DNA from 2 places in the Streptosporangium sp. NPDC087985 genome. Region 2 is predicted to be linked to the other one. Evidence: riboswitches for the same ligand, from Rfam matches in the RefSeq annotation. Region 2 holds a riboswitch; the other holds the start of a gene.
The links. A riboswitch is a leader RNA that binds a small molecule or an ion and turns the genes downstream of it on or off. The one in region 2 is predicted to bind glycine.
Positions count from the first base shown of each region.

Region 1: it holds a riboswitch for glycine, as region 2 does, so the genes downstream of both, gcvP (aminomethyl-transferring glycine dehydrogenase) here and gcvT (glycine cleavage system aminomethyltransferase GcvT) in region 2, are expected to answer to the same signal.

Region 1 is NZ_JBIUTQ010000012.1:7,040-22,736, reverse strand. It holds gene ACIN94_RS21275 (hypothetical protein) at 1-483, opposite strand, end outside; gene gcvP (aminomethyl-transferring glycine dehydrogenase) at 627-3,482, opposite strand; glycine riboswitch at 3,641-3,732, opposite strand; gene ACIN94_RS21265 (MerR family transcriptional regulator) at 3,748-4,368, opposite strand; gene ACIN94_RS21260 (bifunctional nuclease family protein) at 4,513-4,983, opposite strand; gene ACIN94_RS21255 (MerR family transcriptional regulator) at 5,062-5,712, opposite strand; gene ACIN94_RS21250 (FHA domain-containing protein) at 5,739-6,251, opposite strand; gene ACIN94_RS21245 (sugar phosphate nucleotidyltransferase) at 6,571-9,069, opposite strand; gene ACIN94_RS21240 (CDP-alcohol phosphatidyltransferase family protein) at 9,073-9,591, opposite strand; gene ACIN94_RS21235 (helix-turn-helix domain-containing protein) at 10,057-10,266, shown strand; gene ACIN94_RS21230 (class I SAM-dependent methyltransferase) at 10,406-10,999, shown strand; gene ACIN94_RS21225 (SRPBCC family protein) at 11,104-11,526, shown strand; gene ACIN94_RS21220 (enoyl-CoA hydratase/isomerase family protein) at 11,582-12,364, opposite strand; gene ACIN94_RS21215 (alpha/beta hydrolase) at 12,361-13,275, opposite strand; gene ACIN94_RS21210 (gamma-glutamyl-gamma-aminobutyrate hydrolase family protein) at 13,303-13,986, opposite strand; gene ACIN94_RS21205 (globin domain-containing protein) at 14,488-15,603, shown strand.
Region 2 is NZ_JBIUTQ010000007.1:160,463-176,159, reverse strand. It holds gene ACIN94_RS16970 (glutamine synthetase family protein) at 1-1,085, shown strand, start outside; gene ACIN94_RS16965 (aldehyde dehydrogenase family protein) at 1,088-2,431, shown strand; gene ACIN94_RS16960 (3-oxoacyl-ACP reductase) at 2,437-3,201, shown strand; gene ACIN94_RS16955 (gamma-glutamyl-gamma-aminobutyrate hydrolase family protein) at 3,392-4,087, shown strand; glycine riboswitch at 4,178-4,276, shown strand; glycine riboswitch at 4,277-4,371, shown strand; gene gcvT (glycine cleavage system aminomethyltransferase GcvT) at 4,405-5,493, shown strand; gene gcvH (glycine cleavage system protein GcvH) at 5,490-5,879, shown strand; gene ACIN94_RS16940 (L-serine ammonia-lyase) at 5,959-7,335, shown strand; gene ACIN94_RS16935 (hypothetical protein) at 7,445-9,154, shown strand; gene ACIN94_RS16930 (DUF6286 domain-containing protein) at 9,340-9,957, opposite strand; gene ACIN94_RS16925 (amino acid deaminase/aldolase) at 10,110-11,303, shown strand; gene ACIN94_RS16920 (DUF3618 domain-containing protein) at 11,352-11,690, opposite strand; gene bcp (thioredoxin-dependent thiol peroxidase) at 11,803-12,267, shown strand; partial or broken gene ACIN94_RS16910 (HNH endonuclease) at 12,549-12,779, shown strand; tRNA gene ACIN94_RS16905 (tRNA-Leu) at 12,810-12,883, shown strand; gene ACIN94_RS16900 (SAM-dependent methyltransferase) at 13,110-13,853, opposite strand; gene ACIN94_RS16895 (sensor histidine kinase) at 14,241-15,446, shown strand; gene ACIN94_RS16890 (response regulator) at 15,535-15,697, shown strand, end outside.

The sequences.
Region 1 (15,697 bases), on a different contig from region 2:
CTCCTGCTCCTCCAGCAGGAACTCGGCCAGCCGCTGGGCCGCGTGCGAGGCGAACTCCGGGTCGGCGGTGGCCAGGGCGGCCCGCAGCGCCTCCTCTGCCTCTCGCTGGTCCACCGCGAGCCTGGCGAGGGCCAGGTGCGCCAGCGCGACGTAGCCGGGGTTTCCGACGCCGACAGCGGCCTGCCAGGCGGCTCGGGCCTGGTCGAGCAGGTCCTCCTGCTCGAAGCTCCGGGCGAGCAGGCAGGCGGCCTGTCCGGCGAACTCCGGATGGCCGGTCGCCAGCGCGGTGCGCGCGGCAGTCCGGGCGCCCGCCACGTCTCCGCGCTCCTGGAGCACCACGGCCAGTCCCACCGCCGCCTGCGCCCGGCCGGGCTCCGCGGGGTCGGCGGCCAGTCCAGCGAAGATCGTTGCCGCTCCGTCCAGGTCGCCGCTCTCGGCCAGTTTCCGCGCGGTCTCCAAAGGACGCGTGTCCACCTCTGGCATGCAGGGCCCTCCCCCGGGTAAAGGAATGCCCCGAGCCTAACGACTCGGGGCCACGCCCGTCCCCCCTACGTACACGGGGAAATACACACGGGGGGTGCGATACGGCCCGCGCCGCGGAGGACGCGGGCCGCAGAGAGTACGGATCAGTCCTCGTAGGCCTCAAGCGGCGGGCAGGAGCACACGAGGTTGCGGTCGCCGTAGGCCTGGTCGATGCGGCGCACCGGCGACCAGTACTTGTGATCACGCAGGAAGGACAGGGGGTAGGCCGCCTCGGTGCGGGTGTAGGCGTGGGCCCACTCGTCGGCGACCAGGCAGTCGGCCGTGTGCGGGGCGTTGCGCAGCGGGTTGTCCACCGTGTCGTACGCTCCGGAGGCGACCTTCCCGATCTCGCCCCGGATCGCGATCATCGCGTCGCAGAACCGGTCGAGCTCGGCCAGATCCTCACTCTCGGTCGGCTCGATCATCAGCGTGCCGGCCACCGGGAAGGACATGGTCGGCGCGTGGAAACCGTAGTCGACGAGGCGCTTGGCCACGTCCTCGACGGTCACGCCGGTCTCCTTGGTGATCTGGCGCAGGTCGATGATGCACTCGTGGGCGACCAGGCCGCCGCGGCCGGTATAGAGGACCGGGTAGTGGGGGCTGAGCCTGCGGGCCAGGTAGTTGGCCGAGAGGATGGCCTGCTCGGTGGCCGCCTTGAGACCTTCGCCGCCCATCATCCGGATGTAGGCCCAGGAGATGGGCAGGATGCCCGCCGAACCGTACGGGGCGGCCGAGACCGGGCCGACCTGCGAGCCATCGCGCAGCGGATGGCCGGGCAGGTAGTCGGCGAGATGGGCGCGGACCGCGACGGGGCCGACCCCGGGGCCACCGCCGCCGTGCGGGATGCAGAAGGTCTTGTGCAGGTTCAGGTGGGACACGTCCGCCCCGAACTCACCCGGCTTGGCCAGGCCGACCAGCGCGTTGAGGTTGGCGCCGTCGACGTAGACCTGACCGCCGGCCTCGTGCACCCGCTCGCAGATCTGGGTGATGGTCTCCTCGTAGACGCCGTGCGTGGAGGGGTAGGTCACCATGATCGCGGCAAGCTGGTCGCGATGCTTGTCGATCTTGGCGTTGAGGTCGTCGAGGTCCACGTTGCCGTTGTCGTCGCAGGCGACCACGGCGACGCGCATGCCCGCCATGACGGCGCTGGCGGCGTTGGTGCCGTGCGCGGAGGACGGAATCAGGCAGACGTCCCGGCCGGACTCGCCCCGCGCCTTGTGGTAGGCGCGGATCGCCAGGAGACCGGCGAACTCGCCCTGAGAGCCGGCGTTGGGCTGGATCGACACGGCGGCGTAGCCGGTGACCTCGGCCAGCCACCCCTCCAGCTCCTTGATCAACTCAAGGTAGCCCGCAGCCTGGTCCTCCGGGGCGTAAGGGTGCAGTCCGGCGAACTCCGGCCAGGTGATCGGCTCCATCTCGGTGGTCGCGTTGAGCTTCATGGTGCAGGAGCCCAGCGGGATCATCGACCGGTCGAGGGCGATGTCCTTGTCCTGGAGCTTGCGCAGGTAGCGCAGCATGGCCGTCTCGGACCTGTGACTGTGGAAGACCGGGTGGGTCAGGTAGTCGCCGACACGCGCCAGGTGGACGGGCAGCGCGTCGTGGGCGGCCGCGTCCAGGTCGGTCAGGACCGCGCCGCTGACCTCGAAGGCGGCCAGGACCTGCTCCAGGTGGATGAGCTCGGTCCTCTCGTCGCAGGTGACGCCCACATGGTCGGCGTCGACCAGCCGCAGGTTGACCCCGTTGTCACGGGCCACGGCGACGATGTGGGCCGCGCGGCCGGGAACGCGGGCGAGCACGGTGTCGAAGAAATCGTCGTGCACGACCTCGACACCGCCGTGACGGAGGCCCTCGGCCAGTACGACGGCGTGCCGGTGGACACGCCGGCCGATCCGGCGCAGGCCCTCGGGACCGTGATAGACGGCGTACATGCCCGCGATCACCGCGAGGAGGACCTGGGCGGTGCAGATGTTGCTGGTCGCCTTCTCACGGCGGATGTGCTGCTCACGGGTCTGCAGCGCGAGCCGGTAGGCGGGGCGCCCGTCTGCGTCCTGGGAGACGCCCACCAGGCGGCCGGGCATCTGCCGCTGCAGGCCGTCGCGGACGGCCATGTAGGCCGCGTGCGGGCCGCCGAAGCCCATCGGGACGCCGAAACGCTGCGAGGAGCCGACCGCGATGTCGGCGCCGAGCTCGCCGGGGGCGGCGAGCAGGGTGAGGGCGAGCAGGTCGGCGGCGGCGATCACCTGGGCGCCGCGCGCGTGGGCGGCTTCGGCGATGGAACGGAAGTCTCTGATCCGGCCGCTGGCACCCGGGTACTGCACGAGCACGCCGAAACACTCGGGGAGCTCGGCGGTGAAGTCACTCTCGACCAGCTCGATGCCGAGCGGCTCGGACCTGGTGTGCAGCACGGCCTTGGTCTGCGGCAGCGCGTCGGCGTCCACCACGAACACGTTCGACTTGCTGCGGCCGGCCCGGCGGGCCAGGGTCATCGCCTCGGCGGCGGCGGTGGCCTCGTCCAGCAGGGAGGCGCCGGAGACGTCGAGCGCGGTCAGGTCGGAGACGACCGTCTGGAAGTTGATCAGGGCCTCCAGGCGGCCCTGGGAGATCTCAGGCTGGTAGGGCGTGTAGGCGGTGTACCAGCCCGGGTTCTCCAGAAGGTTGCGGCGGATGACCGCCGGAGTGATCGTGTCGTGGTAGCCCAGGCCGATCATCGAGGTGAGCACGGTGTTGCGGGCGGCCAGGGCGCGCAGCTCGGCGATGGCCTCGGGCTCGCTCGCCGCCGGAGGCAGGCGCAGCCGGTCCTTGGCCCGGATCGCCTCCGGTACGGTCGCCGCGACGAGGTCGGCGGTGGAGGCGAATCCGACCGCCTCCAGCATGCGGGTCTGGTCAACATCCGCGGGCCCGATGTGGCGGGTGGCGAACGGAGGGGAAACGAGTTCGCTGAGCGGTGACAGGTCGGTCATGGAAAGCCTCCCGAGGCGGTGGAGACCGGCGCTGGGCGCGGGCGTATGCCGGATCTCCCCCTCTGTCATCTCGACCTGAGAGCTTCACCGCCCCTACCGGGGAGATTTGCACCGTCGGTGAGATACGCCTGGCGGACGCACCTGCTTTCCAGAGTCGCCTCGTCCATGCGGTACAGGGTGCCTGAGAGATTCCGGGGAGGTTGCTCCTTCGGCGCCCCGATCGTGTCGGGGTCTCTCCCGCACAGGGTCAGCAGCGAAACCAACTTTACCCCGTACGGCGAGCTCTACGTCGACGGGCCAGCTCATCGGCGTGATGATCGTCTAAAGGGCCCTGGCCGGACTCCGCGCGCTCGCCGGGAAGGTCGGCGAGGGAGCCCTCCACCTCCTGCCACACCCGGCCGAGCGCGATACCGAAGACACCCTGCCCCCCCTGGAGCAGGTCGATGACCTCGTCGGGCGAGGTGCACTCGTAGACGCTCACCCCATCGCTCATCAGCGTGATCTGGGCGAGGTCGTTGACGCCGCGGTCACGCAGGTGCTGCACGGCGATGCGGATCTGCTGGAGGGATACGCCGGTGTCGAGCAGTCGTTTGACGACTTTGAGGACCAGGATGTCGCGGAAGCCGTACAGTCGCTGGGAACCCGAGCCGTGGGCGGCTCTCACAGTGGGCTCGACCAGTCCGGTGCGCGCCCAGTAGTCCAGTTGCCGATAGGTGATATCGGCCGCCGCACAGGCGGTGGGGCCTCGATATCCGATGTCGGCCGGCGGTTTCACCGGCTGCCCGCCGGGCAGCAGACCCTCTTCACCCGCGCGCTGACGTGCCGACTGGCGCCGTTCTGGGTCATCCTGATCGGCGTTTCTACCCTCGCCGCTGCTGACCGCCACGCGGACCTCCGGCTTTCTCTCATCCCGCGGCCTGATCTGGGGGTTTACGCACGACCACGGGTTTCACTTGCACCGTAGGACTGGGGCCAAGCTCAGTCAACGACCCCACTCGGCGCGTCGTGAAGCGTAAATGCACCGAAATTCCTACCCTGCGCGACCGAAGTCCTCGGGTGTGATTGTGTCAAGAAACTCCCTGAACTTCTCCACCTCGTCCTCCTGATCATCGGGGATGATCACTCCGGCCTCCTGGACCACGTCCTCACTGGCGAAGATACGTGCCCCGGTGCGAAGCGCCAAGGCGATCGAGTCCGAGGGGCGGGCGCTCACCTCGACCCCGTTGGAGAACACGAGATCGGCGAAGAAGATCCCGTCCCGGAGCGCGACGATGTTGACCGTGTTCAGACGGACGCCGAGCCCGTCGAGCACGTCACGGAAGAGGTCATGGGTGAGCGGCCGCGGTGGCGGCTCCTCGGCCTGCGCCATGGCGATCGCCGTCGCCTCTGTCATGCCAATCCAGATTGGCAGATAACGCTCCCCCTGGGCCTCCTTCAGCAGGACAATTGGCTGGTTGGAGGGCATCTCAACCCGAACGCCCACGACCTCCATCTGCAACACGGGCTGCTCCGTCTTCGCTGGATTCCGACCGGTTTGTTCAACGTAACACTCGGGGGATACGAGTGCCCGGCCAGGCTGTCACCGGCCCAGGACCCCACGCACGGCGGAACGCAGCAGCGAGGCGTGTAATTCCAGCAGGAGTCCGGAAATCTCCCTGGCCGTCTCGTCGGTCTGGGAGATGGCACCAGGCCCGCGGCGGCGCAGCAGCGGCGCGATGGCCTGCTCGACGAGGCCGGCCTCACGCTCGGCCGCGACCTTGACCGCCCGCAGGTGGCGGGCATGCAGCCCGAAGGCGGTCAGGGCCCCGACACTGCGGGCCACGGCCAGCGCCTCGGCGTCGTAGTAGCGGGCCACGGCGGCGAGCAGGCCGTAGTCCTCGAGCTCGGCGAGGGTCTCCTCGTTGAGCTCGGCGGCGGCGAGCAGCTCCTCACGGGTGAGACGGACCTCGGAAGGGGCGTCGTCGGGGACGGCACGCGGCCTGCCGGCCGGTCGCTCCTCGCGGTCGGCAGCCTCGAGGTGGTCCTTGATAACGCGTAGCGGCAGGTAGCGGTCACGCTGCTCGCTGAGGATGTAGCGGAGCCGCTCGACATCGGCGTAGGTGAACTTTCGATAGCCGGAGGGACTGCGCTCCGGCTCGATCAACCCCTCGCCCTCCAAAAAACGGATCTTGGAGATGCTCACATCGGGGAACTCGCCCTGCAGGAGAGCGAGCACCTCCCCGATGCTCATGTGCGCACGAGCGGCCTGCGTGCTCATCATCCTCCAGCGGCGCCACGGGTGAGGAAGACCAGTCGGAACTTGCCGATCTGAACCTCGTCGCCGCCGTACAGCGGGACCTCCTCGATCCGCTCGCGGTTCACGTAGGTGCCGTTCAGGCTGCCGACGTCGCGGACGGTGAAAACCCCGCCGCCACGCCGGTAGAACTCCACATGACGGCGCGACACGGTGATGTCGTCAAGGAAGATGTCGCTCTCGGGATGGCGGCCCACCGTGGTGAGGTCGCTGTCCAGCAGGAAGCGGCTACCGGCGTTGGGGCCACGCATGGCCACCAGCAGAGCGCTGCCCGGAGGCAACTGCTCGACGGCTTGCCGCTCGGCGAGAAGCGTCTCTCCGGTCTCCGCCTCGTAGGCCTCGATCCCGGAGAGGGAAATGGTGGAAGTGCTGTCTCCGGGTGAGTCGGACTTGGTCAGCGGCGACCCGCATCGTGAACAGAAACGGGCATCCTCAGGGTTGGCATGACCGCACTGCGTGCAGTAGACGCTCGGCATCGATCGGCTCGGCCTCCTACCGCGAAGACGCGGCAACGGTACTCAGGGATGCGCGCCTCGCTTCTTCGCTTCTCAAGTATTTTCTCAGACTGCGAATGCCGCAACATACACCGTTGAGAAGCAAAGATCAAGGCAGACGCTCGACCGTGGGTTCGGTCGGGACAAAGTTACAGCCGAGCGGTGCCCCCGGTCCATGCCGCCGCGCTGGGTTTGTCGTACCTGATAGCACTGATCGTCCCCGCGCCGGTGCCCCGTCCGCACCGCGGCGCACCGCACGGGCCGTCTCTCCCGCCCGGAGCGGGCCCGCCGGCCCGCTCCGTCACGTGGCCGCCTCCTCCACGACCCGCGCCCAGTGTTCGAGCAGGCTCTGGGCGGAGTCGACGTCGGTCCCCTCGGCCCACAGGTGGGTGACGGCCTCGGCCGGGTCGGGCAGCACCAGCGCCCAGCTCCCGTTTTCGGCCACCACCCGCACTCCATCGGTGGTGTCGATGCGGTAGCGCTCCGCGGCCTCGATCACCGAGCGCATCACCACCCCCTTGGCCGCCCAGGGGGTCGGGACCGTACGGCGCAGGAGCTTGGCCTCGGGGATCCTGGCGTCGATCTGGCTGAGTGACAGCCGTGTCCTGGCGACCAGGCCGAGCAGGCGCAGGAACACCGCCAGGCCGTCCACCGTGGGACCGAACTCCGGCACGATGAAGCCGCCCCGTCCGTCCGCCGCGAAGATCATGTCCTGGCCGCGGGCGGAGGCGGTGAGCGCGTCGATCGCGGTGGAGGTCCACTCGACCTGCACCCCGTGGAAGCGGGAGACCTGCTCAGCCACCCGGGTGGTGGTGACCGGCAGTGCCACCCGGCCGCCGCACCGTTCGGCTGCAACCAGGTCCAGCACCACCAGCAGGGCACGCTCCTCGCTGATCAGCTGGCCCATCTCGTCCACCAGCGCGACCCGCTCCCCCACCGGGTCGAACCGCACTCCGAAGGCCGCCCTGGAGGAGCTGACAAGCTCCGACAGGCGTTGCAGGTCGCGCCGGCGCTCGGCGAGGGTCTCGGTGGGCGAGGCGTCGTCCAGCCTGTTGTTGACGGTGAGCACGTCCACCCCGACCCGGCCGAGGAGACTGGGGAGCACCAGCGAGGAGGTGCCGCCCGCGCAGTCGACCACGACCTTCATGTCGGCGTCGCGGACCCCTGTCATGTCGACGCAGCGCAACAGCTCGTGGGTGTAGTCCTCGACCGCCCGAGGGGGGAAGCCGAGTTCGGCGATCTCCCCGGGGAAGGCGCGGCGGAACTCCTGCCGCGAGAAGACCCGGTCCAGCTTGCGCTGGGCCGCCTGGGACAGGTCGGCGCCGTGCTCGTCCATGAAGACGATGTCCACGCTCTGCGGATCCCCCGGGGTGGTGCGCAGCGCGATGCCGCCGACGACGTTCTCCCTGGCGGTGTGGAAGCGGGAGACCGGCAGCGGGGCGGCCTCCAGGTCGAGCACGTTGATCGCGCTGGCGTTCAGGGCACTGATCACGGCCCGCTTCAGTGCCCGCGCGGCGCGGGAGGAGTCGCGGGAGGTGATCACCGAGGCGCCCTTCCTGAGCGTGGTGGCGTAGGCGCTGGCCAACCGTACGCACAGCTCAGGGGTGATCTCCACGTTGACCAGCCCGGACACCCCCCGGGGACCGAACAGGTTGCGCTGACCGCGCGGCTCCCAGATGACGCTGGTGTTGACCACCGCCCCCGCCTCGACGGTCTTGAACGGGTAGACCTTGACGCCGGAGGAGACGTAGGCCTCGGCCTCGATGATGCACTCGTCGCCGACGACGGCGCTCTCCTCGATCCTGACCCCGGTCATCAGGTCGGTGTTCTTGCCGACGACGCAGCCGCGCAGGTGGGCTCTGGGGCCGACGTAGACGTTGTCGTGGATCACAGCGCGGTGCAGGAAGGCACCCTCCCGGACGACGACGTTGCTGCCCAGGACGGTGTACTCGCGCAGCTCGGCCCCGGCCTCGACCTTGGCGTAGTCGCCGATGTAGAGGGGGCCCTTGAGCACGGCGTCGACGTCCACCGAGGCGCCCTCGGCCACCCAGATGCCGGGTGAGACCTCGAAGGCGTCGACGTCCACCCTGACGCGGCCGGACAGCACGTCGGCCTGGGCTCTGAGGTAGCTCTCGTGGGTGCCGACGTCCTCCCAGTAGCCGTCGGCGACGTAGCCGTACAGGGGGGCGCCGCGCGCCAGCAGGCCGGGGAAGACCTCCGCCGACCAGTCGACCGGCTCGCCGGCCGCGATCTCGTCGAGGACCTCCGGCTCCATCACGTAGATGCCGGTGTTGACGGTGTCGGAGAAGACCTGCCCCCAGGTGGGCTTCTCCAGGAATCGCTCCACCCGGCCCTGGTCGTCGACGATGACGATGCCGAACTCCAGCGGGTTGGGCACCCGCTTGAGCCCGATGGTGACCAGCGCGCCGTTCTCACGGTGGAAACGGATCATGTCGGTCAGGTCGATGTCGGTGAGCGCGTCGCCGGAGATGACCAGGAAGCGGTCGTCACGGAGTTTGTCGGCGGCGTTCTTGACGCTGCCGGCGGTGCCGAGCGGGATGTCCTCGGTGGCGTAGTACAGGCTCATGCCGAGCTCGTCGCCGTCGCCGAAGTAGTTGCGGACCAGAGCTGCCAGGAACTGCACGGTCACCACGGTCTCGGTGAGTCCGTGCCGTTTCAGCAGGCGTAGCACATGCTCCATGATCGGCCGATTGATCACAGGTAGCAGGGGTTTGGGCTGGTTGGCGGTCATCGGCCGGAGCCGCGTACCTTCCCCACCCGCCATCACAACGGCCTTCACAGATCACCTCTTAAGGCGTTTGGCTCCTCTGACGACCTGCCGCACCTGTACCCAATACAGCAGTCCGGACCACCAGTACAGACCCGTGCCCCAGATAGCGAGCGACCAGCCGACGATTCCGGCTACATCCGCGTACCAGGCGTCGTGGTAGGCCAGGAAGAGCAGCGGGAAGGCATAGAGCAGGTTGGCGGTGGCCGCCTTGCCCAGGAAGTGAACCGGCAGTGCCGGGCCGTAACCGAGGCGGTGCAGGATGGGCGGGATGCCCAGCAGCATGACGTCCCGCAGCGGTATCGCCAGCGCCAGCCACCAGGGAATGATGCCCCGCATGGCCAGGCCGAACAGGGTGGCCAGAATGTAGAGCCGGTCGGCCAGCGGGTCGAGCAGACGGCCAAGCCTGCTGGTCTGGTTCCACGCACGGGCGATCTTCCCGTCGAGCCAGTCGGAGAATCCGGCCACCATCAGCAGCGCGATGGCCCAGCCGTCGGCCTTGGGCCCCAGGACCAGCCAGAGGAAGACCGGCACGCCAAGGAGCCTGGCCAGGCTCAACGCGTTAGGAACCGTCCAGATTCGATACTCGGCTCCAGATATTTCCGGATTCATCCGCCTGTCTCCCCTCCCCACACGTGATGCCGACCTTACCGTTGCGAGGCTTTCGCGAACCGTATCCCCTGTTCCGGACCCCTCCGGCCGATCGGGTGCCCGGAGTTTCCGCGACCCTGGACCCCTGAAGGGCGCAGGCCTTGTCCAGACGGGTTGTGAACTACTGATTGTTTCGTCAGTGTTTATCGGTTCTTCTCTGGATTCTTCCGTCCAGTGGGGCGGGTGGGCTGGCTCTTGGAACGGTGGATGGGGGATCGGGGCGGTACGAGGATGTGGCGCCGGGGTGTGGTGCGGGTTTTCCGCCGGTCCGGTGGCTGCCGATCACTTCCCGAAGATAAGCTCACCGTCATCGGTTGACAGCGGTGAGTAAAAGAGCGGGGTGGGGTGGTGCGGGTCCATCAGGCCTACCGCTACGCCCTGGACCCCACCCCCGACCAGGCCGTGGCGCCGGCCTCGCACTGCGGGGCGGCCCGGTACGCGTTCAACTGGGCTCTGGGCCGGGTCAAGGCAGCCCTGGAGCAGCGGCGGGAATCCCGGCAACGGGGAACGCTGCCCCGGCGACGCGGCAGCTCGCCGGCCCTCACCGGGAAACACTGAGAGTCAGCGAACGGGAAAGATATCCGGGCCCGCTCGCGGCTCCGTCATCCTTCAGGAGGGTGCCTTCCTCCTCCAAGCGGCCGGAAAATAGGCCGGATGGCTGGGGCGTGCGCTCTTGTCCAGCCTCTACCCTTCCAATATGACCAATGACACCACGCTGTTCCTGGGGCAGTGGATGCGCTCCCCGGGGACCGTTGGGGCCGTGGCGCCGAGCTCCCGACGGCTTGCGGAGACGGTGACCACGTCGGTCCCCCACCGGGGCGATCCCGTGATCGTCGAGCTCGGTCCCGGGACGGGTGCGTTCACAGGGGAGATCCAGCGGCGGCTGGACGGTCGCGGACACCACATGGCCGTCGAGATCAATCCGAAGCTGGCCGAGTTCCTCTCCGCCCGGCACCCGAATGTGGACGTCGTGGTCGGCGACGCGGCACGGCTGCCGCAACTGCTCAGGGAACGCGGTTTCGACAAGGCCGACGTCATCGTGAGCGGGCTCCCGTGGGCGGCGTTCTCACAGGAGACGCAGACCCACCTGCTGAACGCGGTCACCGCGATCATGAGTCCGAACACCGCTTTCACCACTTTCGCCTACAGTTTCGCCAAGCACCTGCCCCCCGCGCAGCGCTTCCGGCAGCGTCTGATCGACACCTTCGAGGAGGTCGTCGTGGGCCGGACGGTGTGGGGCAATCTTCCCCCCGCCTTCGTCTACCACTCACGCAGGCCGCGAGGGTTGTGAACTGCAGGACGCCAGGCGCACCGGCGGCCTGTCCGGACCGGTTACGGAACCGGCCGTACGGGCAAGACCATGAGCAGATCAGAACGAGTCCGAGGGAGGGGCCGATGGCCGCGTACGCCAGCACCGTGCTCGACGCCCCAGCCGACGAGGTGTGGGGCTACCTGAGAGACTTCGGCAACCTGGCCGAGTGGCTGCCCGGGATCACCCTCTGCGAGATCGAGCAGGGCGACGGGTACGGGTCCGGAACGGTGCGCAGGATCGAGGGCGCCGGCGGGCTGTTCCGCGAACGGCTGCTCACCCTCGACGACGACTCCCGCTCGGCGACCTACGAGATCTTCGAGAGCCCGCTGCCGGTCCGTGACTACCGCGCCGTCTACCGGGTCTCCCCCGTCACCGACAGCGGCCAGGCCTTCGTCGAGTGGTCGGCCACCTTCGAGGCCGACGACGAGGCGCAGATGACCAAGATCTTCGTCCGCGGCGTCTTCGAACCCGGTCTGGCCTCCCTGCACAAGCGTTTCCAGCGCTGAGACCGTACCTCTCCACACGCGGGGGCGTCATCGTCCTTCTCCCGCGGATGACCGGTCAGCCGAACCGGGGCGGGCGCTTCTCGCGGACGGCCCGCACGCCCTCGGCCACGTCCGGGCCGGTGAAGCCGAGGAACTCCATGGCCAGGGAGGCGTCGAAGGAGGGACCGGCGAGACGGAGCCAGTTGTTGAGCGAGTACTTGGTCAGGCGGATCGCCTCGGCGGAGCCGCCGGCCAGCCGGACGGCGATCTCCAGAGCCCTGTCGTGGACCTGGTCGTCGTCGACGCAGAGGCTGACCAGGCCCATCGCCTCCGCCTGTTCGCCGGTGACCGGCTCGCACAGCAGCAGGTGATACTTGGCCTTGGCCAGCCCGCACAGCAGTGGCCAGATGATGGCGGCGTGGTCGCCCGCCGCCACGCCCAGCCGGGTGTGGCCGTCGATGATGCGGGCCGTACGGCCGGCGACGGAGATGTCGGCCAGCAGCGCGACCGCCAGTCCCGCGCCCACCGCCGGGCCCTGGATGGCCGAGACGACGGGCTTGGAACAGTTGAGCACGTTGTAGACGATGTCGCGGGCCTCGGTGAGAACGCGCATGCGCGTGGCGTGGTCACGCGTCATCTCCTCGATCATCGACAGGTCGCCGCCCGCGGAGAACACCTCACCCTCGCCCCGGATGACGACCGCGCGCACGTCGTCGTCGCGGTCGGCGTCCCGCCAGATCTCAGCCAGCTCACGGTGCCCGGCCATGTCCACGGCGTTGAGCCTGCGCGGCTCGCTGATCACGACCCGGAGCACCCCGTCGGCGGCCCAGTCGAGCTTCAGTTTCTCGTAGTCCCTCACCGGAAGGCCTCCCGCAGCCGGGTGGCGGCGTACTCGCGCGCCTCGACCGCCTGGTCGAAGAAGCCGGGCAGGCCGAAGAATCCGTGGACGGCGCCCTCGTAGCGCCTGAGCTCGACGGGGACCCCGGCTGCCGTGAGCTGGGCGGCATAGGCCTCACCCTCGTCGCGGAGCGGGTCATACTCGGCCGTGATCACCGTCGCGGGGGCCAGGCCCGCCTTGTCGGCGAGCCGTACCGGAGCCAGCCGGGGATCGGCCGGGTCTCCGCCGTACTGCTCGACGAACCAGGCCATCTCGTCGGCGCCGAGTCCGAACCCGGTGGCGTAGTCGCGGTAGCTCGGGGTGTCCATCGCGACGTCGGTCACCGGGTAGACCAGCACCTGGTGCGCCAGCCGGAGTCCGGCGTCCCGAGCCCGCCAGGCCGCCACGGCGGCCACGTTGCCCCCGGCGCTGTCGCCACAGACGGCGATCCGCGCCGGGTCGGCCAGGTAGTCCTCCGGGCGGGCGAAGACGTCCTTGACCACGGTCCACGCGTCGTCGGCCGCGGCTGGGAAAGGGTGGTCGGGTGCGAGCCGGTAGTCCACCGAGAGCACGACCGCCCCGTTGCGCACGGCCAGGTCGCGGCCGAGTGCGTCGTTGCGGTCCACGCTGCCGAGCACCCAGCCGCCACCGTGAAAGTAGACGATCGCAGGGAGCGGGTGGTCGTTCTCAGTGGGCCGGTAGATCCGGACCGGCACTCCCTCCACGACCTTGTCCTCGACGACCGGCAGCGGCACGATCGGCCCCCGTTGCTCGGCGAAGCCGTCCAGAGCGCGCAGCTGAGTGATCACCTCGGGGGTGAGCGAGGCGAGGGGGGTGCCCAGATCCGTTGAGAACAGTTTCAGGTAGGCCTCGGCCTGAGGGTGCAGCGGCATGATCGCACATTACCCGGTTGGCCCCGATCAACGGGTGGCAGCCCCTACCAGCGCCTCGACGAGCCGGTTGTCCTCCCCGCGCTCGGGGTGCCACTGGACTCCGACGGCGAAGCGCTGGCCCTGGAGTTCGACCCCCTCGACGATCTGGTCGTCGGCCCAGGCCACGGCGAGCAGGCCGGCACCGAGCCGCTTGACCGCCTGGTGATGCGGCGCGGTCACCTCGGCGCGGTCGCCCAGTGCCTTTCCCAGCTTGCTCGACACACTGATCTGGATGACGTGGGTACGGCCGGTGTGGCGGTCGTGGCCGACCGCATCGGGAAGCCATGGGATCAGGCTGCCGCCCTGGGCGACGTTCAGGACATGCATGCCCCGGCCAATCGCGAGCAGCGGCAGGTCGGCCTGGACGGCGGCGCGGGACAGCGCCAGCTCGAAACGGTCGCGATGGGGCTGGGGCTCCTCGACCCGGTCCTCGCGGGCCGCGCCGTACAACGCCGGGTCGAGTTCGCCTCCGCCGGCGAGGATCACTCCGGACAGGCCGCGCGCGTAGCCGTCGATCCCGCCCAGGTTCAGCGGCGGCAACAGGACCGGCAGGCCACCCGCCTTCTCGACCGCGCGGGCGTAGGCAAGCGGCGACAGGACCGCCTCCCGGACCCCGGTGCCCCAGCGGGCGGCCTCAAGGTAGGCGGTGATACCGATCAAAGGTCGGGACATACGTTCTCCAGGGGCCATGCGGAAGGCGGCACCCCGTTTCGGACGGCACCGATCCCATCTCCGGCAGGACCCCTATCCTGCCGTACACCATTTCGGTTATGTCATGCCTATCAGATATCAGTGTCGTCTCACCCGGCGACCGGAACGGCTGCCGGCACGGGGGCGGAGAGGTCCGCGAGTCCTCACCGCCTCCCCAAGGAGGACCATGACGGAGACCAATGAAACGGACAGAAACCAACCCTTCCATTGAATGTGATTCTTATTCACTTATTCGCCTGAAAGCAAGCGGCGTGGTCACGGAAAATAACCCCTCAATTACAGATGGTTTGAATTAGTGCCATATTATGGAGAAACCGTTGTGACGTCCACATGGTGATGGAAGACTCAAATTCGAGCGACCAGGTGCGCCGGGGCCGCCGAACGCTCGTCACCCGGAGCTGTCACGGAGGTGTTTCTGCATGATCGGTCTTTGATCCGATCAATTAGGGTGGGTTCGGTCATATGTCGTTGAATCCGCGTCTCGTCAAGGAAAGCTTCGCCGTCGTCGAACCCGTCGCGGACAAGGCGGCGGCGTACTTCTACGGCCGCCTGTTCGCCGAGAACCCGCACCTGCGGGGAATGTTCCCACCGGCCATGAACGTCCAGCGCGACCGCCTGTTCAGCGCGCTGACCAGAATCGTCTGGAGTCTCGACAGCCCGGGCAGCCTGTCGTCGTTCCTCGGCCAGCTCGGCCGTGACCATCGCAAGTACGGAGTGATCGCCGAGCACTACACCGCGGTCGGCAACGCGCTGCTCGCCACGATCAGGCGCTTCGCCGCCGAGATCTGGAACCCCGAGATCGAGGCCGCGTGGGTGGCCGCATACACCGCAGCCGCCAATCTCATGATTGACTCAGCCGAGTCCGACGCCGGGGTCTCGCCCGCCTGGTGGCTGGCCGAGGTGATCGACCACGAGCTCCGCACACCGGACATCGCCGTGATCACCCTGCGGCCCGGCCGGCACATGCCCTTCCTTCCGGGCCAGTACGTCAACGTACAGACCGCGCGCTGGCCCCGCGTCTGGCGTGCGTTCTCCATCGCGAACGCGCCGCGGGAGGACAACACCATCCGCCTGCACGTCCGGGCGGTCCGCGGCGGCTGGGTCTCCACCACACTGGTCGAACACACCAAGATCGGCGACACCCTGATGCTCGGCCCGCCGGTCGGCATGATGACCCCCGTCGAGTCCGGCCGCGACATCCTGTGCGTCGCTGGAGGCACCGGGCTCGCCCCGATCAAGGCCATAGTGGAGCACGTGATCGCGTCGGGGCGCCGGCCCAACATCCACCTGCTGTACGGCGCGCGGCACTCACGCGAGCTCTACGATCTGCCGGACCTGATCCGGATGGAGTCGAACTTCCCCTGGCTGAGGGTGGTGCCCGTGGTCTCCGACCAGCCCGGCTACGAAGGCATGCGGGGCCGGCTGCCCGAGGCGATGGAGCGTTTCCGCTCCTGGGCCGACCACGATGTCTACGTCTGCGGGCCGACCACCATGGTCAACGAGACCGCCCACAGGCTCCAGCGGAACGGGATGCCCCTGGCCGACATCAGGAGGGACGTCACCCACAGCGAGCTCTGAGCGGCGTCCGCGATCGCACTTCTCCACCGTCGCGCGACGGTGGAGAAGTGCCTCGGCGGCCTGAACCCGTGCCCTGCCGCCGGGCGTCGTGGTG
Region 2 (15,697 bases):
CCCTGCGCCGGGTGCCGTGGCAGGAGGGCACCGCCCTGCTGATGGCCGACCTGGTGTGGGAGGACGGCTCGGACGTGGCCGCCTCACCGAGGCAGATCCTGCGCCAGCAGCTCGACCGGCTCGGCGAGCGGGACTGGGGTGCCTCAGCCGGGACCGAGCTGGAGTTCGTGATCTACAACGACACCTACGAGGAGGCCTGGCGGCGCGGATACCGCGATCTGAACCCGGCCAACCTCTACAACGTCGACTACTCCCTCCTCGGCACCGCCAGGGTCGAGCCGCTGCTGCGCAGGATCAGGCTCGGCATGGAGGGCGCCGGGATGTACGTCGAGTCGGCCAAGGGCGAGTGCAACCTCGGCCAGCACGAGATCACCTTCCGCTACTCCGATGCCCTCACCAGCTGTGACAACCATGTCGTCTACAAGAACGGCGCCAAGGAGATCGCGTCCCAGGAGGGCATGTCGATCACCTTCATGGCCAAGCCGGACCAGCGCGAGGGAAACTCCTGCCACATCCACATCTCGCTGCGGGACGGAGACGGGCGGCCGATCATGGCCGGGGACGGGCCACACGGGCTGTCGGAGACGGGACAGCGCTTCATCGCCGGACAGCTCGCCTGCCTGCGCGAGCTCACCCTGTTCTACGCCCCCAACATCAACTCCTACAAGCGCTACGTGCCGGGCAGCTTCGCCCCCACCGCGGTCAAGTGGGGTGTGGACAACCGGACCTGCGCGCTGCGGCTGGTCGGCCACGGGCGGTCGCTGCGGATCGAGAACCGGGTGCCCGGCGGGGACGTCAACCCCTACCTGGCGGTCTCGGCACTGGTCGCGGCCGGGCTGTACGGCATCGACAACGAGCTGCCCCTGGAGGAGGCGTGTACCGGGAACGCCTACGCGTCGGGCGCGGAGACCGTGCCGCACACGCTCCGGGACGCGCTGGAGCTGTGGGAGAAATCCGAACTGGCGGCGAGCGCCTTCGGTGAGGACGTCGTGGCGCACTACGCGAACAACGCCCGGGTCGAGCTGGCCGCCTTCGACTCGGCGGTCACCGACTGGGAGCTGTTCCGGGGATTCGAACGGATGTGAACATGAAGATCATCAATCCGGCGACCGAAGAGGTGATCGCCGAGGTCGGGTCCGCCGACACCGCCGAGGTGGACCGGGCGGTGGAGCGCGCCAGGCGCGCCTCCGCCACCTGGCGGAACGTCAGCCCAGGTGACCGGGCGCGGCTGCTGCGCGCCTTCGCCTCCCTGGTGGAGGAGCACGCCGAGGAACTCGCCCAGCTGGAGATCGCCAACGCCGGGCACACGGTCGGCAACGCCCGCTGGGAGGCGGGCAACGTCCGTGACGTGCTGAACTTCTACGCCGGGGCGCCCGAGCGCAACCACGGCAGGCAGATCCCGGTGGCCGGCGGGCTGGACGTCACGTTCCAGGAGCCGCTGGGCGTCGTCGGCGTGATCGTGCCGTGGAACTTCCCGATGGTCGTCATGATCTGGGGGGCGGCCCCCGCGCTGGCGGCGGGCAACACCGTGATCGTCAAGCCCGCCGAGTGGACGCCGCTGACCGCTCTGCGCCTGGCCGAGCTGGCCCTGGCGGCAGGTCTCCCGGAGGGAGTGCTCCAGGTCCTGCCCGGGGCCGGTGAGGTGGCGGGGGTCCGGCTGGTCGAGCACCCGGACGTGGCGAAGATCGTGTTCACCGGCTCGACCGAGGTCGGCAAGGAGATCGCGGCCAAGTGCGCCGCGCAGGTCAAGCGCGTCACGCTGGAGCTGGGCGGCAAGAGCGCCAACGTGGTCTTCGCCGACGCCGACCTGGAGAAGGCGGCGGCGAGCGCGCCGTACGCGGTGTTCGACAACGCGGGCCAGGACTGCTGCGCGCGTTCCCGGATCCTGGTGGAGCGCCCGATCTACGACGACTTCCTGGAACGGCTCGCGGCGGCGGTGCTGGAGGTCCGAGTGGGTGACCCTCTCGACGGGAGCACCGAGATGGGTCCGCTGATCAGCGCCGAGCACCGGGACCGGGTGGCCTCCTTCGTCACCGGCCCGGTCCGTCTGCGAGGGGCGTGCCCGTCCGGACCCGGCTTCTGGTTCCCACCGACGGTCCTCACCCCCGAGGTGACCGACCCGGCGTTCACCGAGGAGATCTTCGGTCCGGTGGTGGCGGTCGTGCCGTTCGACGACGAGGCGCACGCCGTACGGATCGCCAACGACACGAGATACGGCCTCAGCGGCTCCATCTGGACCAGGGACGTCGGCCGCGCGCTCCGGGTGGCCAGGGCGATCGAGGCGGGCAACCTCAGCGTCAACTCCCATTCGAGCGTCCGCTACTGGACCCCGTTCGGCGGTTTCAAGCAGTCCGGGCTCGGCCGGGAGCTGGGCCCCGACGCCCTGTCCGCGTTCACCGAGACCAAGAACGTCTTCATTTCGGAGGATTGACAGCCATGCAGCGTTTGCAGGACCGGGTCGCCGTCATCACCGGCGCGGGCAGCGGGATCGGCCTGGCCACCGCGCGCCGGTTCGCCCAGGAGGGTGCCCACGTCGTGTGCGTGGACCTGGACAAGGCGACCGGGGAGGCGGCCGCGGCCGAGGTGGGCGGCCTGTTCGTCAGGGCTGACGTCACCAGCGAGGATGACGTCGTCCGGATGTTCCAGACCGCTTCCGACACCTACGGCAGCGTGGACATCGCGTTCAACAACGCGGGCATCTCACCTCCGGAGGACGACTCGATCCTGGAGACCGGCCTCGACGCCTGGCGCCGGGTCCAGGAGGTCAACCTCACCTCGGTCTACCTGTGCTGCAAGCACGCCATCCCCTACATGCGGCGCCAGGGCAAGGGGTCGATCATCAACACCGCGTCCTTCGTGGCGGTGATGGGCTCGGCCACCAGCCAGATCTCCTACACCGCCTCCAAGGGCGGGGTGCTGGCGATGTCCCGCGAACTGGGCGTGCAGTTCGCCCGCGAGGGCATCCGGGTCAACGCGCTCTGCCCGGGACCGGTCAACACGCCGCTGCTGCGGGAGCTGTTCGCCAAGGACCCCGAGCGGGCGCAGCGCCGCCTGGTGCACATCCCGATCGGCCGGTTCGCCGAGGCCACCGAGATCGCCGCCGCGGTGGCGTTCCTGGCCTCGGACGACGCGAGCTTCATCACCGGGTCGGAGTTCCTGGTGGACGGCGGCATCTCAGGCGCCTACGTCACCCCTCTGTGACCGCTTCCCCGGCCGTTCTCCACGCGGACGGCGGCGTCCCCGGCGCCTGTCTCGCACCCCGGCCGTCTTCCGTGACCGTCTCCGCAGCCCGAGGGCGACGGGGTTTTGCCCACGCCATACCGTGCCCTCGGTAACGTGCCGGGACGTGGGCGGATATCCCACGTCCCCGGCGTCCTGCGAGAAAGAGACCATGTCCCGCCCCGTCATCGGCATCACCTGCTACGTCGAGCCCGCGAAGTTCACCGTCTGGGAGATGACCACCGCGCTCCTGCCGTACACCTACGTCGACCACGTGGTCCGCGCGGGTGGGCAGCCGGTGATCCTGCCCCCGGCGGGCGACCCCGCCACGCTGGCGGGACGGCTGGACGGGCTGATCCTGGCCGGCGGCGGAGACGTCGATCCGGCCAGGTACGGCGCGGCCCCGCACGAGCGGACCAGCCATATCCGCCCCTTCCGCGACGACGCCGAGTCCGGGCTGGCGCGGGCGGCCCTGGAGCGGGGCATCCCGTTCCTGGGGGTCTGCCGGGGGTTGCAGGTCCTGAACGTCGCCCTCGGCGGCAGCCTGCGGCAGCATCTGCCCGACGTGGTCGGCCACCGCGGGCACGCCCCCGCCCCCGGCTGCTTCGGCCGCATGCCGGTGCGGCCCGTCCCCGGCAGCCGGCTCGCCAAGGTCCTCGGTACCGAGAGCGTGGACGTGGCCCACTACCACCACCAGGCCGCGGACCGGCTGGGCACGGGCCTGACCGTGACCGCCCACGCCGAGGACGGCACGGTCGAGGCCGTGGAGCTGGAGGACCATCCGTTCGCCGTCGCGGTCCAGTGGCACCCCGAAGCCGACGACGAGTGCCCGCTGTTCGAGGAACTGGTATGGCAGGCCCGTCCCTGAACGACCTGGCCGCCACCGAGCAGCGAAAACACGTCACCGAGGGATTTCGCTCGACCGCCCTGGGCGGTTAGGCTGGCCACGACACCGAATGAATCCCGCGCGGGAGAGTGTCCTGACATCCAGGCCAGGACCCCTGAAGGAGCAAGCCCTCCCCGCGAACCTCTCAAGGCAAAGGACCGTGCGGGTAGGTGCTCTCTGGAAAGCAGGCCTGACGGCCTCGCCGAAGGTGAAAGTCCGGTAAAAGTCGGGCGAAGCTCTCAGGCATCGATGACAGAGGGGGAGGATGCTCTCATCTGTCTTCTGCCTGAGGTGCGAACATGTCCCGACCTACGCCGCTGCGCGGTGTCCACGAGGCCCTAGGCGCCACCCTGACCGACTTCGCGGGCTGGCTGATGCCGCTCCGCTACGGCAGCGAGTCCACCGAGCACAACGCGGTCCGCCAGGCGGCGGGCCTGTTCGACCTGTCCCACATGGGCGAGATCTTCGTGACCGGCCCCCAGGCGGGCGAGGCCCTGGACTACGCGCTGGTGGGCTACATCTCCGCCCTTGAGACGGGCCGCGCCCGCTACACGATGATCGTCGACCCCTCGGGCCGCGTGCTGGACGACCTGATCGTCTACCGCCTGGCGGACGAGGAGTTCATGGTCGTCGCCAACGCCTCCAACTACCCCAGGGTCGCCGCCGAGCTCACCGAGCGCGCCAAGGCCTTCGACGCCGTGGTGGAGGACCGCTCCGAGCAGTACGCGCTGATCGCGGTCCAGGGCCCGCACTCCCGCGCCATCCTGGGCGAGCTGACCGACGCCGACCTCGACGGGCTCAAGTACTACGCCGGTCTGCCCGCCACCGTGGCAGGACGCGAGGTCCTCCTCGCCCGCACCGGATACACCGGCGAGGACGGTTTCGAGCTGTTCATCGCGGCCGACGACGCCGAGCCGCTCTGGGCCGCGCTCACCGAGGCGGGCCGGCCGCACGGGCTGCTCCCGGCCGGGCTGTCCGCGCGCGACACCCTCCGGCTGGAGGCGGGCATGCCGCTCTACGGAAACGAGCTGTCGGCCGACCTCACCCCGTTCGACGCGGGGCTCGGACGTGTGGTGAGGTTTGACAAGCCGGGTGACTTCGTCGGCCGGGCCGCCCTGGAACCACTCAAGGACGTCCCGCCTGCCCGTCGCCTGGTCGGACTGGTCGCGACCGGCCGCCGGGTGCCCCGGCACGGGTATCCGGTCCTCTCCGACGACGGCGCCGTCGCCGGAGAGGTCACCAGCGGGGCGCCCTCCCAGTCACTGGGCAGGCCCATCGCCCTGGCCTATGTGGACAGCGGTCTGTCGACCGGCCTGGCCGTGGAGATCCGGGGCAGTCGCGAGCCGGTCGATGTGGTCGAACTGCCTTTCTACAGGAGGAAAAAATGAGCAGCATTCCCGATGACCTGCACTACACCAAGGAACACGAGTGGATCTCGGGCCTCGACGACGGCCTGACCCTCACCGTTGGCATCACCGCCTACGCCGCCGAGGCGCTGGGTGACGTGGTCTACGTGCAGGTCCCCGAAGTCGGTTCGACGGTCAGCGCCGGCGACGCGATCGGCGAGGTCGAGTCCACCAAGTCGGTGAGCGACATCTTCGCCCCGGTGGGCGGCGAGATCGTCGAAGTCAACCAGGCGGTCGTGGACGACCCCTCCCTGGTCAACAGCGACTCGTACGGCGAGGGCTGGCTGTTCCGCGTCCGCCTTGAGGGCGACGCCGACGACCTGCTGTCCGCCGAGGAGTACACCGCACTTACTTCAGGCGAGTCCTGAAATTTCTTCTCTTGCGCCGTGATCATGCGCGTCATCCGACGCGCATGATCACGGCGATGTGAAAGCAGGAACCAGACCAATGGCGATCAGCGTCTTCGATCTTTTCAAGATCGGCATCGGACCGTCCAGCTCGCACACCGGTGGCCCGATGGCCGCCGCGCACAAGTTCGCCCGGGGCCTCGACCAGGACGGCCTCCTGGAGAAGACCACCAGGGTCGAGGTGATTCTCTACGGCTCGCTCGGACTGACCGGCAAGGGCCACGGCAGCGACAAGGCCGTCCTCCTCGGCCTGTCCGGGGACAAGCCCGAGCTCGTGGACGTCGACACCGTCGACGCCCGGGTGGCCGCCATGCGCGCCTCCGGGACCGTCACCCTGTACGGCTCCCACGAGATCCCCTTCGTGGTCGGCGAGCACCTCGTCTTCGAACGCAAGATCTCGCTGCCGCACCACCCCAACGGCATGCGCTTCACCGCCTTCTCCGATACGGGCGAGCCGCTCCGCGAGAAGGTCTACTACTCGGTGGGCGGCGGCTTCGTCGTGGACGAGAACGCCACCGGCGCCGACCGGATCAAGCCCGACGACACCACCCTGCCGTACCCCTTCACCACGGCCGCCGGTCTGCTCGCCCACTGCGCGGAGACCGGTCTGTCGATCTCCGGGCTGATGCTGGAGAACGAGAAGGCCTTCGGCCGTACCGAGGCCGAGATCCGCGCCCAGCTGCTGAACCTCTGGCAGGTCATGACGGAGTGCGTCCGGCGCGGCATCGCCAAGGAAGGCGTGCTGCCCGGCGGGCTGAAGGTCCGCCGCCGCGCCCACCAGCTCCACCGGCAGCTCCAGGCCGAGTCCCCCGCGAAGGACTCGCTCCAGACCATGGACTGGGTCTCGCTGTACGCCCTCGCGGTGAACGAGGAGAACGCGGCGGGCGGCCGGATCGTCACCGCCCCGACCAACGGTGCCGCGGGCATCGTCCCTGCCGTGCTCACCTACTACGACCGCTTCATCCCCAAATCCGATGACGAGGGCGCGGTCCGCTTCCTGCTCACCGCCGGGGCGATCGGCGTGCTGTTCAAGGAGAACGCCTCCATCTCCGGCGCCGAGGTCGGCTGCCAGGGCGAGGTCGGCTCGGCCTGCTCCATGGCCGCCGCCGGGCTCACCGAGGTGCTGGGCGGCACCCCGGAGCAGGTGGAGAACGCCGCCGAGATCGGCATCGAGCACAACCTGGGCCTGACCTGCGACCCGATCGGCGGCCTGGTCCAGATCCCATGCATCGAGCGCAACGCGGTGGCCTCGATCAAGGCCATCGCCGCCGCCCGGATCGCGCTACGCGGCGACGGCCGCCACTTCGTCTCCCTGGACAAGGCCATCAAGACGATGCGCGACACCGGCCGCGACATGCTCGACAAGTACAAGGAGACCAGCCGCGGCGGCCTGGCCGTCAACGTCATCGAGTGCTGAGCCGGGCAGGGGCGGGTCACCGTCGGCACGAGCTCCCTCATCTCGTACAGGACCACCCGGCCTCACGCCTATGCTGGGTGACCTTGTCGCGGAGGCTCGGGAGGTTCTGGTGTCAACGGGAGTAAACCCGGCAAACCCGCCGGAAGCACGCCCGGCGCACCACTTCCTCCACACCCACCGGCTCTTCCTGGCCGCCCTGCTGGCCGGTGCCGGCCTCAGAGCCCTCGCCGTACTCGGCTACCGGCCGGCCCTGTGGTTCTGGGCCGACTCCTTCGTCTACCTCAGCGGGGGACTCGACCCACGCCCCATGGAGTCGCGCCCCTCCGGCTACTCGCTGTTCCTGTGGACGCTGCAGCCGCTCTCCAGCGTCCAGGCCGTGGTCGTCGTCCAGCACCTGCTCGGCCTGGCCGTGGCCCTCTGCGTCTACCTCCTGCTGCGCCGCCTGGGCCGGCTGCCGGGATGGGGCGCGACGCTCGCCGCGCTGCCGGCACTGCTGGACGTCCACCAGATCCAGCTCGAACACCTCGTCATGGCCGACCTGCTGATGGAGTTCCTGGCGGTCGGAGCGGTCACGCTGCTCCTGTGGTGGCGGCGGCCACCGGTGTGGGCCGCCCTCCTCGCCGGACTCCTGCTGGCCGCGGCGACCGTCACCCGGACGATCGGGCTGCCGCTGCTCGCCGTGGTACTGGTCTGCCTGGTGATCGGCCGCGCCGGATGGAAGGCGGTCGCCGCGACCGCACTGACCGCCGCGCTCGGCCTGGGCACCTACGCCGTCTGGTTCGAGTCCGAGCACGGCACCTACGGACTGACCCGCGGCAACGCCTTCCTGTGGGCCCGCACGGTGACCTTCGCCGACTGCGCGACGATCAGACCCGCCGGACCGGAGGCCGCGCTCTGCCCCACCGACCCGGTGAGCGGACGCAGACCACCCCCGGTCTACATCTGGGACGGCGCGTCACCGCTCAACAAGGTCAAGGGCACGTGGGCCGAACGCGACAGACTCGCCGGCGACTTCGCCCTCCAGGCCATCAAGGCCCAGCCCCTGGACTTCCTGCGGGCCGGCCTGGCCGACGTGGCCCACATCTTCGACTGGACCCGCAGGGTCTACCCCACCCCCGGCCCGCAGAGCGCGTACATCTTCCCCGAGACGGCCAGACCCCTCCCCAAGGGGGTCGCCTCCCAGGGGAGGACCGCCGAGGAACTGACCGTGGCCTACCAGGGCACCTCCGGCGCGCCCTCCCTGGCCGAGCCCTACGCGGGCTGGCTACGCGCCTACCAGGCGTACGGCTTCCTGCGCGGCCCGTTCGTCGCCGTGATCCTGCTGATCGGCCTCGCCGGTGTCCTGACACGCTGGCGACGGCTCGGCGGCACCGTCCTGATGCCGTGGGCCACGGGAACCATGCTGCTGGTCCTTCCCCCCCTCATCGCGGCCTTCGACCATCGCTACGTGGTGCCCGCCCTGCCGCTGGTGTGCCTGGCCGCCGGACTGGCCTTCAGCAGGCGGCGGTCAACGCCGCCGGACGTGCAGGCGGACAACCGCTCCGAGCCCGTCGTCACCGACCGTCCTGCGGACCTTGCCGACGGCGTCCTTGTTCAGCCGCGCCACCAGTCTGGCGACGTCAGTGGTGGGCCCGCAGCTCACCCCGATCCGCAGCCGGTCACCCGCCACCGACCTGACCTGGATGCGCCTGAGGTCTTCGACTTCTTTGAGCGCGACCCCCAACATCGCCGTCCCGCTCCCGGTCCTGCTGCCCCACCGCCCCCACCCCAGAGCGCCCATCAGCCACCGGATCGCCAGCAGCGTCAACGCCATGAGTAACAGCGCGGCCAGCCACCCCATCCAGGGATGCTCGGCCAGATGGCCGGGGAGCCCCCTGTCCAGAATCCGGTCCCCGCGCGGCTGGTGAATCCTGCCCCGCCCCCGCAGGAACCCGTAGAGCCCGGCCCCGGCCAGCACCGCTCCGGTGACGGCCAGGCCGATCCGATTACCCGGATACGCCTTCATCAGATCCCCCGCCTGCGCAGCCGTACCACGACCTCACCCCCGCACAGCGCGCCCAGACTCGCCATCCGGTCACCCACCGCCGTACCGACCTGGCGCAGCAGGAGACCGGTCCGGTCCGCGTCGCTGACCACCGTGATCTCGACGTTCCGCCATCCCAGACGCACCCGCGCCCTGTCCACGTCGTCGACCGACCGGGCCGCCGCCCGCAGCGTGCGGCGCAGCCCGGCCCTGGTCATACCCATCACCAGCCGTGGATCGGCGGACTCCAACGGCACCAGCCGGGTCCTCCCCGGCAGCGCCGCGAGCGCGAGCATCACGGCCCCGGCCACCAACGCGACCAGCGCCACGGCGAGCGGGACGGGGTCGGACCACTTCGCCGCACCGGCCCAGGCGGCGAGCTGCCGGTACGGTATCCGCCCGAACCACGAGCCCGTCACCAGGCCCACCGTCACACCGGTCGCGGCGGACAGCACCAGAGACGTCGTCAGGGCGACCACCACACCGGCCGGAGTCCTGTCCGGCCTCAGCAACCGCAGCGACCGGCGGCGGATCGCATGCAGGTTCTCCCCGCCCGCCGTGCCGCCCGCGCTCGTCACAATGTCCTGGAGGGTGCTCATCACCCGGTCAGGTCTACGCGGCCCGGGCATCTCACGTGAGGCCCGACCGGCCACTTGCACGATCTTGGGATCACCCTGGCAGGAGAATTTACCGGCCGGACCACCAACATGAACGATACTCACATTCGGTCGGATGGAGTTATCCTGCCGTCATGGACGACCGTCAGCGCTATGACCGGGTCACCGCACACCTGAATCCCCCCTTCGCCGTGCTCGACCTGGCGGCCCTGCGTTCGAACGCCTCCGGCATGACCCGGCGAGCCGGCGGCAAACCGATCAGAGTCGCCAGCAAGTCAATCCGCTCCCGGGCCGTCCTGGAACGCGTCCTCGCCCTGGACGGCTTCACCGGGATCATGGCCTTCACCCTGCCCGAAGCCCTCTGGCTGGTCTCCACCGGGCTTCAGGACGTGCTCGTCGCCTACCCCACCGCGGACCGCGCCGCACTGGCCACCCTGGCCGCCGACACCCGCGCGGCCCAGGAGATCACGGTGATGGTGGACCGGGCCGAGCATCTGGACTTCATCGAGTCGGCCGTCGCCGACATCCGCGACCGCCACGAGATCCGTACATGTCTGGACATCGACGCGGGATTCGTCGCCCTCGGCGGCAAATTCCGAGCAGGTGCCCACCGCTCCCCCATCCGCGAAGCCGACCAGGCCGCCGACCTGGCCGCCGACATCGCCAAACGCCCCGGCTTCCGCCTCGTCGGCCTCATGGCCTACGAAGCGCAGATCGCCGGAGTCGGCGACGACCCTCCCGGCAACCCCGCCCTCACCCGGGCCATCCGCTGGATGCAGGCCCGGTCACAGCGCGAACTCATCACGCGCAGAGGCCGCATCGTCCGGGCCGTCACCCAGATCACCGACCTGGAGTTCGTCAACGGCGGCGGCACCGGCAGCATCGAGAAAACCACCCGCGAGAAGGTCATCACCGAGATAGCCGCCGGATCAGGCCTCTTCCACCCCCGCCTGTTCGACTTCTACCGCGACTTCACCGGCCGCCCCGCCGCCCTGTTCGCCCTCCCCGTCGTCCGCCGCCCCGCCCCCGGCATCGTCACCGTCCTCGGCGGCGGCTACCACGCCTCCGGCGCCCCCGGCACCAACCGCCTCCCCCAGCCCTACCTGCCGTGCGGGCTACGCTACGACCCCAGCGAAGGCGCCGGTGAGGTCCAGACCCCCCTCCTCGGCCAGGCGGCCGAGGACCTGCGCGTCGGCGACCGCGTCTGGTTCCGGCACGCCAAAGCCGGCGAGCTCTGCGAACGCTTCGCCGGCCTGCACCTGATCGACGGCGACAGGATCGTCGACGAGGTCCCCACCTACCGCGGCGAAGGCCGCACCTTCCTCTGAACGCCGGCGGTCACCCGGCCTGATCAGCCTAGGACGGTGCCCACCGGATCACCGGCTCCGGCGCCGCCAGAGAATGATCATCGCGCTGACCGCCAGCACAGCCCCCACACCGATCAGAATCGGCGCGAGATCCGGCTGCTCGTCCGCCCACAGATCGTCGGGCTCATCCCCCGGCCTCGCCGGCCGAGGCACGCCCCCAACCATCTCGCCGACCCGGTCGCCCACGGAGACCAGGAACTGCTTCGCGTTCGACTCCGCCTTGGCAACGGTCCGTCTCGCGACGTTCTTCGGGCTCACCCGATCGGCGATGGCGTCGACCGTCTGGGCCAACTCCGCACGGGTCCGCTCAATCCGACGCTCCAGTTCCGCAGGATCGGTGTCCGCCATGGCTCTCCTCTCATCGCCCTTGACATTGATCAGTCTGTCAGGTCCGACCCTCCCACGGCACTTCGGGCAGGCCGGTAAGTTGACGTGGGAACGATTCCTCGGAGGAGCCAGAATGAAACTCGAGCCAGGCGACGCCGCCCCGGACATCACGCTTCCCGCCGCCGACGGCACCACCGTGTCCCTGGACACCTACCGCGGCAAGCGGGTCATCCTCTACTTCTACCCCGCCGCGATGACCCCCGGCTGCACCAAGCAGGCCTGCGACTTCCGCGACAGCCTCGCCTCCCTGACCGCCGCGGGCATCGTGGTCCTCGGCGTGTCGAAGGACACCCCGGCGAAGCTCGCCAAGTTCGTCGAGCACGACGCCCTGACCTTCCCCCTCCTGTCGGACCCCGGCCTGGAGGTCCACAAGGCCTACGGCGCCTACGGCGAGAAGACGATGTACGGCAAGACCTCCCTCGGCGTCATCCGCTCCACCTTCGTCATCGACCCCGACGGGAAAATCGAAAAGGCCCTCTACAACGTGAAGGCCACCGGCCACGTAGCCCGCCTCCGCCGCGAACTCGGCCTCGACTAAATACCATTTTTCACCATTTAGTACGGCCCGCGCATGCCCCAAGAATTGTCAGTTCCATTGCCTATTCTTGGGGCATGCCGACCAAATACAAGTACACCCCCGAAATGCTGGCCAAGGCCGCAGCGGAGTCACTGAGCATCGCCGACGTCCTCCGCCGCCTCGGCATCACCATCGCGGGCGGCAACCACGCCCACATCAGCCGCCAGCTGAAGCGCTTCGGGATCGACACCTCTCACTTCCTGGGTCAAGCCCACCATCGGGGACAGCCCTCGGCCAGGCGCATGTCACCGAACCAGGTTCTCCGCGTACGCCCACCGGGCTCCCACAGGATCAAGCCCACCACACTACGCCGGGCTCTTCGGGAAGCGGGCGTGCCCTATCGCTGCAGTGGCTGTAAGATCGAGGGCACTTGGGAAGGCGGGCCGCTCACGCTGCACGTCGACCATATCAGTGGCGATTGGCTTGACAACAGAATAAATAACTTGCGATTCCTCTGTCCGAACTGCCATTCTCAGACAGAGAACTTCGCAGGAAAAAACAGAGGGGCCGTAGCCCAACGGCAGGAGGCAGCACTTTTAGGTAGTGCGCAGTCCGGGTTCGAATCCCGGCGGCCCCACAAATATATTGATAATTACTCGACGAGCCTTAAGTCAATAGACACCGCCGTCACCATCTCGCCTCAGGATGCATTTTTCATCGAATACTACCGGAATGAAAAAGGCGCCAAATCGAGATCCGCAGTCATACGAAAAGCACTACAACTGCTGCGTGAGGCCACCCTCGAAGAGGAGCGCGCCGCCGCGTCCGGCGGGTGGCGCGGCCGGCCGGTCGCGGGGCCGGTCTCAGCCGGTGCGGCGGAGCAGGAGGGTGACGAAGCCGAGGATGTCACGGTAGCCGTTGAGCCACATGTCGCGGTGGTCGCGCGCGGCGGCGAGGGCGGCGTCTCCGTCGGGGCCGGGGTGGTCGAGTGCCCAGTTGGTGAGGGTGCCGGTCCAGGACCATTCGTACTCGTCCCATTCGGCACGTTCACTGGTGTGGGCGTAGACGGTGGCGTATCCGGCGCTCTCCGCGAGGGTCACGGTCCCCGGCAGATCGGCGTAGTCGTCGGGGTGGGCGCCGAGTCCGGTCAGCACCTCCGGTGTGGGGGTTGTCTCCCAGAAGCCCTCTCCGACCAGTGCGAGTCCTCCGGGGCGGAGGTGGTGGCGTACGGCGTGCAGGGTTCTGGTCAGGTCACCGTAGGCGTGGGTGGCGCCCACGCAGAGCACGAGGTCGTAGGGGCCGGTGCCGGTGAAGTCGGCGGCGGGCGTGTTGTGGAGGTGGATCCGGTCGGACAGTCCGCGGCGGTCGGCGGCCTTGCGGGCGGCGGTGAGTCCGTGTTCGGAGATGTCGACCCCGTCGGCGACCGAGCCTGGGTGGAGTTCCAACGCCCGTAGTGTCCACTCGGCCTCTCCGCATCCGAGGTCGAGGATGCGTGCCCCGGTGGGGAGTTTGGCCCGGGTGAGCAGACGGTTGAGATGTGCTTCGCTCACGGGGGCGGCGATCGGGTGGTCGTCGTGGGCGATGTGGCTGATCAGCTGGCGTTCCATCCGAGGGAATATGCCTGAATCCGAGGTGGAGTGCCACTGGTTAAACCCGGCGGATGCTCATCGGCCGGGTGCCGGGAAGGGAGTTCCCGGAGGTTGGAGTGGGGGCTGTTTTACCGGTCCCCGCGGATACCAGGGGTCAGCCGGCGGCGGTGGTCTGGGCCGTCGGGTCGCGCGGTGCATCCTCTTCACCGCGCGACCCGGCGTGATTGTGATCCGCCATCACAAACATTCTCCCCTTACTCACCCCGGAGGGTGCTCCCGGAAACCATGGTGCCCAAGAGGTGGTAAAGGCCGTGTAAGCCGTGAGCCGGTGTGCGACCTGGGTCGTAGGAGAGGCTCCCCCTTGAGGGGGAAGGGCGTTGATCTGCGAATACGTATTGTGGTGATGTGTTTGGCAGATTACGCGCCTGGAGCCGGCGCCGTCCCGGTGTCGTGGACGCCCTGTGGCTGGCGCCGTTCGCGCTGGCCTGTCTGGGCATGCTTCTGGTACTCGCGCTGAGGCCGGACCCCCACCGGAGCGGACCGGCCCTCTGGGGCTATCTGGTGCTGGGGCTTCTGCTGGTCGTCCCGCTGTTCTGGCGGCGGAGCCGGCCTCTGACGGTGTTCGCGATCGTCTCGGTGACGAGTTTCGGCCAGTGGCTCTCCGGTACGGAGCCGGCGCCGTTCAACGTGGCCGTGCTCATCGCGATGTATGCGGTGGCGTCGCTCTGCTCGTTGCGCTGGGCCGTCGCGGCGGGTCTGGTGGCCGAGTTGGGGCTCGCCCTCTCCTTCGGTCAGCTGACGACGGTTCCCGATCCGGTTAGTTTCGCCAGTGCTTCGGTGTTCGTTGTCGCGATATGGATCGCGGGGATCTACGCCAACACCCGCCGCCGCTATCTGGAGAGTCTGGAGGAGCGGGCGGAGCGGGCGGAGCGGGACCGGGACCAGCGGGCGCAGCTGGCTGCGGCGGCGGAGCGGGCCCGGATCGCCCGTGAGCTGCATGACGTGGTGGCGCACAACGTGAGTGTGATCATCGTCCAGGCCGACGGGGCGAGTTACGCGATCGACAGCGCTCCCGAGGACGCGCGTGAGGCCATGCGGGCGATCTCCACGACGGGCCGGCAGGCGCTGGCCGAGATGCGCAGGATGGTGGGGGTGTTGCGGACCGCGGCGGAGGGTGCCGCGGCCGGGGAGGGGTACGCTCCGCAGCCGGGTCTGTCGCAGTTGGAGGAGCTGGTGGCGCAGGTCCGTTCGTCGGGGTTGCCGGTTGACTTCCGGGTCGTCGGTGTTCCGCAGGATCTTCCGGAGGGTGAGCAGCTGACGGTGTATCGGATCGTTCAGGAGGCGCTCACCAATGCGCTCAAGCACGGCGGTCCGGGTACCGGTGCCGTGGTGGAGATGGAGTACGGCATGCGTGAGCTGGTTCTGCGGGTGAGCGACGATGGCCGTGGCGCGGCGGCGCCGGGTCATCCCGGTGGGCACGGTCTGGTGGGGATGCGGGAGCGTGCCGCCCTGTTCGGCGGGAGTCTGGAGGCCGGGCCCCGGCCGGATGGGGGGTTCCGGGTGGTCGCACGGCTGCCGACAGGGGAGGCCGGGCGGAGCCGGGCCGCGTGATGGGAGGGATCCGGTGTGGTGGGCGGTGCCGCCGGGGTGGGGTCGGGCTGTCCGGGAATCGGGACGGGCGGGGAGCGGTGAGCGGCCGGTGATCCGGGTCATGCTGGTGGACGATCAGGAGTTGCTGCGGGTGGGTTTCCGTATGGTGCTCGGCGCGCAGCCGGACATCGAGGTTGTCGCGGAGGCGGGTGACGGGGCCGCGGCGGTCGAGGCGGTGCGTGCGGTGGAGGTCGACGTCGTGTTGATGGATG